Regions from separate parts of the Pararhizobium sp. A13 genome, predicted to be linked through region 4. Evidence: riboswitches for the same ligand, from Rfam matches in the RefSeq annotation. Region 4 holds a riboswitch; each other region holds the start of a gene.

Region 1 (2,888 bases), 320 kb from region 4:
TGAACCCGGTCCTTCTTAAGCCCCAGTCGGAAACGGGCAGCCAGATCATCGTGCAGGGCAAGGTGGCAGGCCAGGCGAAAGGACGGGACTATCAGGCCTTGAAACCGAAGCTGATGGCCGCCGTCATGGAGAGCCTCGAAACGGTCGGCGCCGGGCGTGATCTTGTTGTCGTTGAAGGCGCGGGGTCGCCCGCCGAGATCAATCTTCGCGCCGGCGACATCGCCAATATGGGTTTTGCCACCCGCGCGAACGTTCCAGTGGTGCTTGTCGGTGATATCGACCGTGGTGGTGTGATCGCATCGCTGGTCGGCACCCATACGATCCTGTCCGATGAAGACCGGCGGATGATCAGTGGCTATATCATCAACAAGTTCCGAGGCGACGTTTCGCTTTTCGATGACGGCGTCGCGGCTGTTCAGCGCTTTACCGGCTGGCCCTGTTTCGGTGTCGTGCCCTGGTTGAAAAGCGCCGGGCGCCTGCCGGCCGAGGACTCGGTCGTCTTGGAAAAACTGGCGCGGGGCGGCGGCAAGGCATTGAAGGTCGCTGTTCCCGTCCTGTCGCGTATCGCCAATTTTGACGATCTTGACCCGCTGGCCGCCGAACCGGAGATCGATCTCGTCTTCGTCCGCGCCGGAGAACCGATCCCGGTCGACGCCGGCCTGGTGGTCATTCCGGGCTCGAAGGCGACAATCGCCGATCTCGCCGATTTTCGCGCTCAAGGATGGGACCGCGATCTTCAGGCGCATGTGCGGCGCGGCGGTCACGTCATCGGCATCTGCGGCGGCTACCAGATGCTCGGAAGCCGCGTTACCGACCCGCACGGCATTGAGGGAAATGTGCGCGAGATCGAGGGGCTGGGCCTACTGTCCGTCGAAACCGAAATGGCGCCGGAAAAGACGGTGCGCAACAGCATGGCCCGTTCGGCCGTCTATGATGTGGCGCTGGACGGTTACGAAATCCACTTGGGTCGGACGACCGGATCGGACTGTGCTCGTCCTGCGGTGATCATCGACCACCGCGCCGATGGTGCCGTCTCGACCGATGGCAGGGTTAGCGGTACCTACCTGCATGGCCTGTTTGCCAGCGACGCCTATCGGGCCGCGCTTCTCAACAGTTTCGGCATCGAAGGTGGCGGCGAAAACTACCGTCAATCCGTCGATCGGGCGCTTGATGATATCGCGGCAGAACTCGAAACGGTCCTCGACGCGCGGTGGCTCGATACATTGATGCCGTGAAGCCTCGCACAGCCGGTCTTTCAATTGACAGGGTTCAACCGAGCGCCTAATCATCAGCCATTGGATGGTTCCCGGACCGGCGTTTCGGTTCAGGAGTAAATGGGAATGTGAAGGGATGGACCCAAGCCGGGCATTCTTATCGCAGCCGACCCCGCGACTGTAGAACGGTCAGGGTTCGCCATCCGGGAAAACCGGTGTTCCGGACAGGCTGCGTGGTGCGGCCGCGGAATGGCCGGTCCAACCGGAAAAGCCACTGGAGTGGCATCACGATCAGCCGGGGCGGGACGCCTCTATTTCTACGAATCGTCCACCTCTTCGTGATGTCGAAAAACTCCGGGAAGGCGAGGCGGACCCGTTCGGGCCTTTGACGAGGTTCGTGACGCCGTGAGCCAGGAGACCTGCCATCCTCAAGGGCATCGTGCCCGATCCAGGGAGAGACACTCCCGATGCCAGCACGGAGGTTGTCATGGCTTTTTCATCCCGCTCTCGCAGCGGCCATTCTTGCGTTTCTTGCCTCAGCGCCTGCGTATTCCCCGGCGAACAATAAGGCTGGGATCGTTCCATGACATCGACGAAAACGGGACCCGTGTTGGTTCTTGGCGGCGCTCGTTCCGGCAAATCGACGTTCGCTGAAAAACTCGTCATCGCGTCGGGTCTCGGCATGCACTACGTCGCGACCGGAAGGGCCTGGGACGGGGAGATGCAGGCAAGGATTGCCGAGCATCGCGAACGGCGGGGACCTAGTTGGCAGACGCATGAGGAACCGCTTGAACTTACCGCCTGCCTGAAAGCGATCGACGCGCCCGACCGTATCATGCTGATCGATTGCCTGACCCTCTGGGTCACCAATCTGATGATGGAGAATCGCGACGTTGCGGCAGAATTTCAGAACCTGGCCGCATGGTTGCCGCAGGCGCAGGCACGGCTGGTGTTCGTTTCGAACGAGGTCGGGCTCGGCATCGTGCCGGAAAACCGCATGGCGCGCGATTTCCGCGATCATGCCGGCCGGCTGCACCAGATCGTTGCGGAGAAATCCGCGGAAGTCTATTTTATCGCGGCCGGATTGCCGCTGAAAATGAAGGGTTGATCCATGACACTCGCAAAAGCCGCCCACGGCAAGATCCCGGCAACCGTCATCACCGGCTTCCTCGGCGCCGGCAAGACGACGATGATCCGCAACATCCTCGAGAATGCCGACGGCCGGCGCATCGCGCTGATCATCAACGAGTTCGGCGATCTCGGCGTTGACGGCGACGTGCTAAAGGGTTGCGGCGCCGAGGCCTGCAGCGAAGACGACATCATCGAACTCACCAACGGCTGCATCTGCTGCACCGTCGCTGATGATTTCATTCCGACGATGACGAAGCTGCTCGAGCGCGAGAACCGCCCGGACCACATCGTCATCGAGACGTCCGGTCTTGCGCTGCCGCAGCCGCTGATCGCCGCCTTCAACTGGCCGGATATCCGCAGCGAAGTCACCGTCGATGGCGTCATCACCGTCGTCGACAGCGCCGCCGTTGCTGCCGGCCGCTTTGCCGACGATCACGACAAGGTCGATGCCCTGCGCGTCGAGGACGACAATCTCGATCACGAGAGCCCGATCGAGGAACTGTTCGAGGACCAGCTCACCGCAGCCGACCTGATCGTTCTCAA
Region 2 (2,888 bases), 1.8 Mb from region 4:
CTTGGCGAACTTCGTCCGCGCCGTGGTCACGTGGCAATAGCCGAGATGCGGGCTGCCCGAAAGCGTGCGATGGAATATCAGCTTCGGGAAGCGGATGGAGGCATGGAAGCCGTTGATACGCTCATGCGTTACGGCTCCGGCAGCCTCAAGCCTGCGGCCGGTGCGGGCGGCCACTTCCTGGTGGGTCAGGTAGCGCTTTTCCTCGACGCTCCATTGCTGGGGCCGGTTGATGCGCCCGGTGCGCAGGAATTCGGTATGAACAGCCGTTTTCGGCGATTGAACCGGTTTCTTGACGGCAGCAGCGTCGAAATATCTCAAGTTTGGCATCGGCCTGCACCAGGATTGCGTCGGAGTGCCGCGGACATGCCGCGGCGGAAACGTTTATGAGGAGAAGCTACATTGCGAGAGTTAACGCAGTCTTTCCAAGCATTAGCCGCCCCCGATGGTGCGAAGCTTGCGCTTTCACGAGGGTTGCCGCGCCGCAATATGTCGCAAAAAGACAGTCGCTGCACAGAATTTGGCAGTGTGTGGCGGAAAAGGCGCCATCTGCCGAAAAATCAGGAAAGATCGTTGTTTCTGCTTATAAAATAGCCATTCCGGCCACCTGGAAAACCAACTGTGCGTGTGTCGTCATTCTGGAACCGGATGTCGTTAATCGGCGGCTGTCCGGCCGCATCGGCAGATTAGATGAAAACACTCAAGGTGCCGCCTTTATAGGGAGGGCGGAGAATTGGGAAGCCGGTCGAAATCCGGCGCTGCCCCCGCAACGGTGGTGGAGCGAAACCTCGGCAAAAGGCCACTGGAGAGATCCGGGAAGGCGCCGCGATGGTCCGAAAGGACAGCTCCTGAGCCCGGAAACCAGCCTTGTGGCGAAATTGATGTCTGGGTTGCGGCGGGCAGCCGGAAGGCGAACCAGTATATCCACGCGCACTCCCGGCGCGGTGGTGGTTCCTTTCCTGTCCGCTCAACCGAAAAGTGGCGAGCACAAGGAAACGAACATGGATCTCCGCAGCGAAGTCCTCCGCAAACTCAAGACCCGCCGCGACGGGCACAGCCTGGAGCAGGCCTTCTACACCGATCCCGATCTCTACAAGCTCGACATGGAGCAGATCTGGTACAAGGACTGGCTGTTCATCGGTCATGACTGCGAAATCCCGAAGGCCGGCAACTATTTTACCGTTCAGGTCGGCGACTATCCGGTCGTCATCGTCCGCGATCGCCAGGGTGCCGTCCGGGCGCTTCACAATTCCTGCCGCCACCGCGGTTCGCGCGTCTGCGCCGGGCAGAAGGGCTCGTCGGCCAAGCTTGTCTGTCCCTATCACCAGTGGACCTACGAGCTCGACGGCAAGCTGCTCTTCGCCCGCCAGATGGGCGAGGATTTCGACAAGGCGCAGCACAGCCTGAAGCCGATCCATTGCGAAACCATCGGCGGCTATATCTTCATCTGCCTCGCCGACGAGCCGATGGATTTCCAGCCGATGCGCGACATGGTGTCGTCCTATGTCACGCCGCACAATCTGAAAGACACCAAGGTCGCCTTCGAGAGCACGATCATCGAGAAGGGCAACTGGAAACTCGTCTGGGAAAACAACCGCGAGTGCTACCACTGCGCCGCCAACCACCCGGAACTCTGCCGCACCTATCCCGAAGCGCCGACCGCGACCGGCGTGCAGGGCGCCAAGGACGACCCGATCATTGCCGAGCACTGGACGAAATCCGAAGCCGAAGGCTTGCCGAGCGAGTTCAGGATGTCGCCGACCGGCCAGTTCCGCGTTGCCCGCATGCCGCTGATCCAGGATGCCGAAAGCTACACCATGTCCGGCAAGCGCGCCGTCAAGCGCCAACTCTCCGACGATGTCAGCCAGAGCCATATCGGCACGCTCCTGCTCTTCCACTATCCGAGCACCTGGAACCATATCCTGGGCGACCACGCCATCACCTTCCGCGTGCTGCCGCTCGGGCCCGAACTGACCCAGGTCACCACCAAGTGGCTGGTGCACAAGGATGCCGTCGAAGGTGTCGATTACAACCTCGAAGAACTGACGCATGTCTGGACGGAAACCAACGATCAGGATCGCCAGATCGTCGAGGAAAATGCCTTCGGCATCCGCTCGCCTGCCTATCAGCCCGGCCCCTATTCACCCGAACATGAGGGCGGCGTGATGCAGTTCGTCGAATGGTACGTCAATTTCATGCAGGATCGCCTGCACGGAGCCTCCACCCCTCTGGTCCGGGTTGCCTGACATGACGATTGCTTCATCCTTCCGGCACTTCGACGAATTGCAGCCGTTCAACGACCGGCAGCATCTTCTGGAATGCATCTCCGTCACCGCCGAAGCCCCGGACGTGATGACCTTCGGCTTCAAGGCTGACAAGGACAGCTGGTTCCGCTACGTGCCGGGCCAGTTCGTCACGCTCGAACTGCCGGTGACGCCGGACGATCCGGTGATGCGCACCTATACGCTGTCCTCGACGCCGTCGCGGCCGTTCACGGTGGCCGTGACCGTCAAGGCGCAGGCATCGAGCATCGGCACGCGCTGGATGTTCGAAAGCCTGAAACCCGGCATGAAGCTGAAGGCCTTCGGCCCGCTCGGCGATTTCTCCTTCGTGCGCCATCCGGGCGAAAAATACCTGTTCATCTCCGCCGGTTCCGGCATCACGCCGATGATGTCGATGACCCGCTGGATGGCCGATTGCGCGCCGCAGACGGATGTCACCTTCCTCTCCTGCGCCCGCCAGCCGGACGACCTTCTGTTCCGTGATGAACTCGAGAACATCTCCCGCAACATGCCGAACCTCAATCTCGGCTTCATCGTCGAGACGCATGCGCCGCGCCACGGCTGGCACGGGCTGCGCGGCCGTATCGAAACCTCGAAGCTCGCACTGCT
Region 3 (2,888 bases), on a different replicon from region 4:
TGCAGCCGAATAACCGCGGATCATCGATCGCGAGGAATGCCAGAGGCCCGGGCGATGTTCCGGGCCTTTTTGCGGGTGGGTCGTAGGCGGTTGTCCAGCTGGACAATTCTGGTCCGAGCGTTATCTCGCTTGCGGAATGAATGACGTGGGCCGGAAACCGAGGGCGACGCATGGCTGGCGAGCTGAACAAATGGCAGGGGATCCGGATCCCCGATCTCGACGGAAAAGCAGTTCTGATCACCGGTGCATCGACCGGCATCGGCGCGGCGCTGGTGCGCGCGTTTTCTGCCCAGGGCGCAAGCGTCGCGATCCACTACAATGAGAGCCGCCAGGCGGCAACCGAACTGCTGGCGAACGTCGAGGCCGCGGGCGGCAAGGCGCTGCTTGTCCAGGGCGACTTATCTGCGGATGGGGTGACTGAACGGGTGGTCGAGGAGGCAGCGGGTCATTTTGGCCGGCTTGACGGGCTGATCAACAATGCCGGTGGCATGCTCGGTCGCGTCGCGACTGCCGAAATGAGCGATGCGCACTACCAACGTGTGATGGATCTGAACGCCCGTTCGGTGCTCGCCGCGACACGGGCCGCACATGTGTGGCTGCGCAAACAGGGCGGTTTCATCATCAACACGACGTCGATCGCCGCCCGCAATGGCGGCGGCAATGGGGCCATTCTCTACGCGGCCGCCAAAGGCTTCGTATCGACCATCACCCGCGGCCACGCCAAGGAATTCGTCGGCGACGGCATCCGCGTCAACGCCGTGGCACCTGGCATCATCTCGACGCCGTTCCACGAACGCTACACCAGCCCTGAAATGCTTGATGCGCAACGACGTACCGTACCGATGGGCCGGGTCGGTTCGCCGGAGGACTGCGTCGGCGCCTATCTCTTCCTGGCATCGCCCATTTTGTCCGGCTACATTACCGGCCAGATCATCGAGGTCAACGGCGGCCAGTTGATGCCTTAGGGTGCGCCGATGCTTCAAGACTGGTCAAAATCGCGCGGTTGACAGCGGTGTCGTTCGCCTTGACGCCGCCGCCGCGCTCGGACTACATCATTGCCGACGGTTCCCCGATGGATGACTTCGAGGGGATTAATAGGGAACACGGTGCGGAAGACCCAACAGGGACCAAGACCGTGGCTGCCCCCGCAACTGTAAGCGGATTGCCGATCGTCCTTGTGGCGCCTTTTTGAGGCGCCATGCCACTGCGAGAACCCCTTCAGGTTTCGCGGGAAGGCAGACGCAAAGCACATATCCGCAAGCCAGGAGACCTGCCGTCGAAAGCAAGATCCACCATCCCGGGCGGGGTTGCCCGGAAAGGAGCCATGATGATTGATTTCGACCGCCTTGCCGGGCGCTTTGTCGCCTTTTCCCGTATCCTCGCGCCGATTTCCGCAGTAGTCGTTGCGTTGGGGAGCCTTTGCACACAAGCCGCGGCTGCGCCGACGCGCTATCCTCTGGAAATTGCCAATTGCGGCCAGACCGTCCGCTTCGAGAAGCCGCCGCAGAAGATCGTCTCGATCGGTCAGGGCATGACCGAAATCCTGTTCTCGCTCGGCTTGGCCGACAAGATTGCCGGGACCGCCGTCTGGGTCGGTCCAGTGCTGAAAGAATATGAGGCCGAAAACCGGACGATCAAGCGTCTTGCCGACAACGATCCGAGCTTCGAATCCGTCGTCGGCGAGCAACCTGACCTTGTCGCGGCCGAGTTCGAATGGCATGTCGGAGCGCAAGGGTCGGTCGGCAAGCGCGAGCAGTTTTCAGGCCTCGGCATCAACACCTATGTCTCGCCGGCCGATTGCGTCGCCAAGGTCAACACGGATGGCGGCGATGGCGTGCGCAGGCAACTCTTCACGATGGACCTGATCTACCAGGAAATCCGTGAGCTCTCGGAAATCTTCAACATACAGGAGCGCGGCGATGCGCTGATCGTCGACCTGAAAAAGCGGGAATCCGACGCCGTCGCGTCGATCGGTGGCAAGCTCGGCGAGATTCCTGTCGTCTTCTGGTTCTCGAGCAAAGAAGTCGCAGGCGACGCCTTCATCGCGGGCAAGAACAGCGCCCCGGCCTATATCCTGAAGACGCTGGGCGCCAGGAACGTCGTGACGACCGAGGAGGAATGGCCGCTGGTCGGCTGGGAAACGATCGCGGAGGCCAATCCCTCCGTCATCGTCATCGCCACCATGGACCGCCGGCGCTATGTGGCAGACGATCCGGCGGTGAAGATCGATTTTCTGGAGAAGGATCCGGTCACCAGCCAGTTGGATGCGGTCAAGAACAGGCGCTTCGTGCAGATGGATGCGCAGTCGATGAACCCGACAATCCGCACGATCGATGGCATCGAAACCCTGGCGCAAGGCATCAAGGCGTTCGGGTTGTCGCAGTGACACTTGCGGCTATCGGTCAACCGGTGGTGACCCGTCAAAGATGGTGGGCGCGCTTCGCGCTTGCCATCCTGACGCTCGTCGCACTCGCCTTCGTGATCAGCCTCGCCGTCTCGATCGGCGAGATCTCCATCCCGCTCACCACAACCGGCAAGGCCGTGGCCAACCGGATTTTCGGCGCGTCCTTCGAGCTCAGCCGCATCCATGAGGGTATCGTCTGGGACTATCGGCTGAGCCGCGCGCTTCTTGCCGCGAGCGCCGGCGCGGCCCTTGCGCTGTCTGGCGCGACCCTGCAGGCGCTGCTGCGCAATCCGCTGGCCGAGCCCTATGTGCTCGGCATTTCCGCCGGCGCATCCACCGGGGCGGTCGCGGTGATGATCCTCGGCTTCGGCTATGGCGTCCTGACGTTATCAGCCGGCGCTTTCATCGGCGCAATCATTGCCTTCATTCTCGTCTCGGCTCTGGCGGCAGGAGCCGGAGGAGGATCGGACCGGATCATCCTGGC
Region 4 (2,888 bases):
GCTGCGGTTCGGCAGCCCGGTCAGGTAGTCATGTTCGGCCGCATATTCGATCCGCCGGGCGCTCGCCTCGAGAGCAACTGCGCGTTTTTCGGCAATGGCCTTCTGCCGCTGCAGTTCCCGATTGAGAAGCACATCCGCCGTCACGTCCCACTCGACGCCGATGAAAGTGATGTTTCCGTCTTCTTCGAAGCAATGCGCCCTGGAGCGGAGATAACGAAGTTTGCCGTCCGGCAGAACAATGCGGTACTCAGACGAATAGGTGCCCTTGCCCTTGATGGCGTCGTTGAAATCCGACTCTGCCTGCTCCCGGTCATCAGGATGGATCGCCTTGGCCCACAACGCCGCCTTGACGCGCTTGTTTGTCCGGCCGGTTCCATAGAGCCGGTGCATCTGCTTATCCCAGACGACTTCATCCTTCTGCGTGTCGTGTTCCCATACGCCGATCCGCGAGGCGTCGAGCGCGAGCTCCAGCCTGCGAAGAATATTCTGAAATTCCTGTTCGGACCGCGCCGCTTTCATTGTTTTCTCTATGAATGTTTCTTCACATACAAACGTGCGCGGTATTCTGCCGCAAGGTTCCTAAAGAACTATTGCCCTCGCAAAACGCGAAATGTAACCAGAAATACAAGCAACCATTCGGTGTTATTTAAAGTAGGCGGCATCGACCAACGCACTTGCTCCCTAGTTCAGAAGGATAGACCTGCGAGCGAACTTCGGCAATCGCGACGGCAAAGCGGCATCGCAGGTCGCATCATCGAATTGACACGAGCCGGAGGACATCATAATCATCGTCGGATCAATTGGTTCCTTGGAAGCGAACGCTTCCGGGGAGTAAATGGGAACGTGACGGATGGACCCACACTGGGCATCTCAATCACGGCCGACCCCGCGACTGTAGAGCGGTCAGAGTTTGTCATGCCGGTCAACCGGCAAAAGCCACTGCGGCGGCGGGCCTTGTCCCGCACCTTGGGAAGGCGAGACAGGTTCACTGGTGCCAAGCACCTGACGCCGCGAGCCAGGAAACCTGCCGGTTGATAAAGGGCATGGTGCCCATTTGGTGGGAAATTTCCCACGCGCCATCACGGAGGTTGTCATGGCTACGTCTACAGTTTCGAGCGTTCCGCTCTCCCTCAACGACCGCATCACCGCCGGTATCCTCGCCCTTCTGATCGGCGGATTCCTGGTTTTCGGCGCCGGTCTCGCGAATTCCGCCGTGCTGCACGATACCGCGCACGACGTTCGCCACTCCTACGGTTTTCCCTGCCATTGATCGACTGATGTGGGAAGCCACGCGCTTTTCGCATTCAATCTGACGGCGGATCGCGGGTTTCCATCGAAACCACGCATCGACAGAGCATGCGCCCGTGCTGCGGCACCGGGCGGCATTTGCCATGGGGATTTCAAACATAGCAAGCCAGAGAGCGTTGACGTGCATCCGCTCGGCTTGAACCCGGGGGTATCGAAATGATTGTCAAAACGCTTCTGGCCGCGTTGGTGGCTGGACTGATCGCGGGTGTCTTCACGACCGTAGCGCAGACTGCGCGGGTCGTTCCCATCATCCTTCATGCTGAAGAATATGAAGGCAAGGAGCCTGCCGCGGAACAGCCCGCCACCACCGAGGGTCAACAGCATTCATCACTTGGGTCGACATCAGCGATCGGCGAAATACTTGCCGCATTCTCGCCGATCACACCGGCATACGCCCATGAGGGCGAGCATGAAGACGAAGGCGGCATCATGTTTGGCATGAGCCGGTTTTCAGGAACCTTGCTCGCCAATCTCGTAACCGGCACAGGTTTCAGCCTGTTGCTGACCGGCATCAGCTTGCTGATCGGCTATCCCATCACGCTTCGCAACGGTGTCCTCTGGGGCGCTTGCGGTTGGCTGGCGGTCCACATGCTGCCCGCAATCGGCCTCCCGCCAGAATTGCCTGGCTTTCCGGCGGCCGACCTGCACGACCGGCAGATATGGTGGATAGCGACAGTCCTACTCTCCGGAGCTGGCCTGTATATGCTTGCACTGCGCCCCGAAATCATTGCGAAAATCGTTGGCCTGGCAGTGCTCGCCGTGCCGCATATCTACGGCGCGCCGCAGCCTGCGGATATTTCGAGCCCGGTTCCGGCCGTTCTCGGCGCCGAATTCGCGGTCGCCGCGCTGGCAACCGCCCTCGCCTCGTGGATCGTGCTCGGGCTGGTCTCGGGTTATATCAACGACCGCTTCCTGAAATCGGCATAGGCTTGCAACATTAACCGCCTGCGCGTTCGAGATGAGCGCGCAGGCGGCTTTTTTGCGTCTCCTCGTCGAGAAGTACGCAGACATCGCAAAAGGTCCCGCCATCCGTTCGGTAATACAGGCAGCAGCCGCTTCGCAGGCGAAATACGCGCTCGACCGGCACACCATCCACGTTCGCGGCGATCGTTTGATACCGCAATGCGCTTGACGACAGCGGCGAGCCTTCCGTGTTGACGATAGCGAGCGCCGAAGCCATCGCTTGCTCCTCTTGCGCCGATGCCGCGCCCATTTCGAGAAACGCACCGGCAATGCCGTCGGCCGCCAGCCGCCATTGCGCAACCGATGACAAACCGGTGCGGGCCTTCACCGTTTCGACAACCGGCGCAAGGCTGGCAACGAAGCTGTCGTGAAACAAGGATGCCCCGTCAGGGCCTTGGCGAAAATGACGAAAGCGAAAATGAAAGCGACGGGCATCGGATGGGTAAACTTGCACAATCTCGTCTGCTTTTTTCGGGGCATACGGTTCAAAACGGATTGCAAGGCTTCCCGGATCGAGATCCGGCACCAGCCCGGTCCTCAGATAGATGGTACCGGCAGCGATGCTGAGTTGGTGGCTGTAGAAGGCGACCAGATGAGCACCCTTCGTGCGATCATCC

The links. A riboswitch is a leader RNA that binds a small molecule or an ion and turns the genes downstream of it on or off. The one in region 4 is predicted to bind cobalamin.
Region 1: linked by a shared signal. The riboswitch ahead of cobU (bifunctional adenosylcobinamide kinase/adenosylcobinamide-phosphate guanylyltransferase) and the one ahead of WI754_RS18865 (CbtB-domain containing protein) in region 4 are both predicted to bind cobalamin.
Region 2: linked by a shared signal. The riboswitch ahead of WI754_RS10075 (aromatic ring-hydroxylating dioxygenase subunit alpha) and the one ahead of WI754_RS18865 (CbtB-domain containing protein) in region 4 are both predicted to bind cobalamin.
Region 3: linked by a shared signal. The riboswitch ahead of WI754_RS29495 (ABC transporter substrate-binding protein) and the one ahead of WI754_RS18865 (CbtB-domain containing protein) in region 4 are both predicted to bind cobalamin.

The regions. Positions count from the first base shown of each region.
Region 1 is NZ_CP149510.1:3,531,974-3,534,861, reverse strand. It holds gene WI754_RS17380 (cobyric acid synthase) at 1-1,235, shown strand, start outside; cobalamin riboswitch at 1,284-1,656, shown strand; gene cobU (bifunctional adenosylcobinamide kinase/adenosylcobinamide-phosphate guanylyltransferase) at 1,798-2,322, shown strand; gene cobW (cobalamin biosynthesis protein CobW) at 2,326-2,888, shown strand, end outside.
Region 2 is NZ_CP149510.1:2,092,320-2,095,207, forward strand. It holds gene WI754_RS10070 (DUF6656 family protein) at 1-327, opposite strand, end outside; cobalamin riboswitch at 684-882, shown strand; gene WI754_RS10075 (aromatic ring-hydroxylating dioxygenase subunit alpha) at 999-2,243, shown strand; gene WI754_RS10080 (hybrid-cluster NAD(P)-dependent oxidoreductase) at 2,245-2,888, shown strand, end outside.
Region 3 is NZ_CP149512.1:172,780-175,667, forward strand. It holds gene WI754_RS29485 (multidrug effflux MFS transporter) at 1-13, shown strand, start outside; gene WI754_RS29490 (SDR family oxidoreductase) at 171-965, shown strand; cobalamin riboswitch at 1,046-1,293, shown strand; gene WI754_RS29495 (ABC transporter substrate-binding protein) at 1,328-2,386, shown strand; gene WI754_RS29500 (iron chelate uptake ABC transporter family permease subunit) at 2,383-2,888, shown strand, end outside.
Region 4 is NZ_CP149510.1:3,851,217-3,854,104, forward strand. It holds gene WI754_RS18860 (EAL domain-containing protein) at 1-519, opposite strand, end outside; cobalamin riboswitch at 785-1,047, shown strand; gene WI754_RS18865 (CbtB-domain containing protein) at 1,094-1,270, shown strand; gene WI754_RS18870 (CbtA family protein) at 1,465-2,235, shown strand; gene WI754_RS18875 ((2Fe-2S)-binding protein) at 2,246-2,797, opposite strand; gene WI754_RS18880 (hypothetical protein) at 2,864-2,888, shown strand, end outside.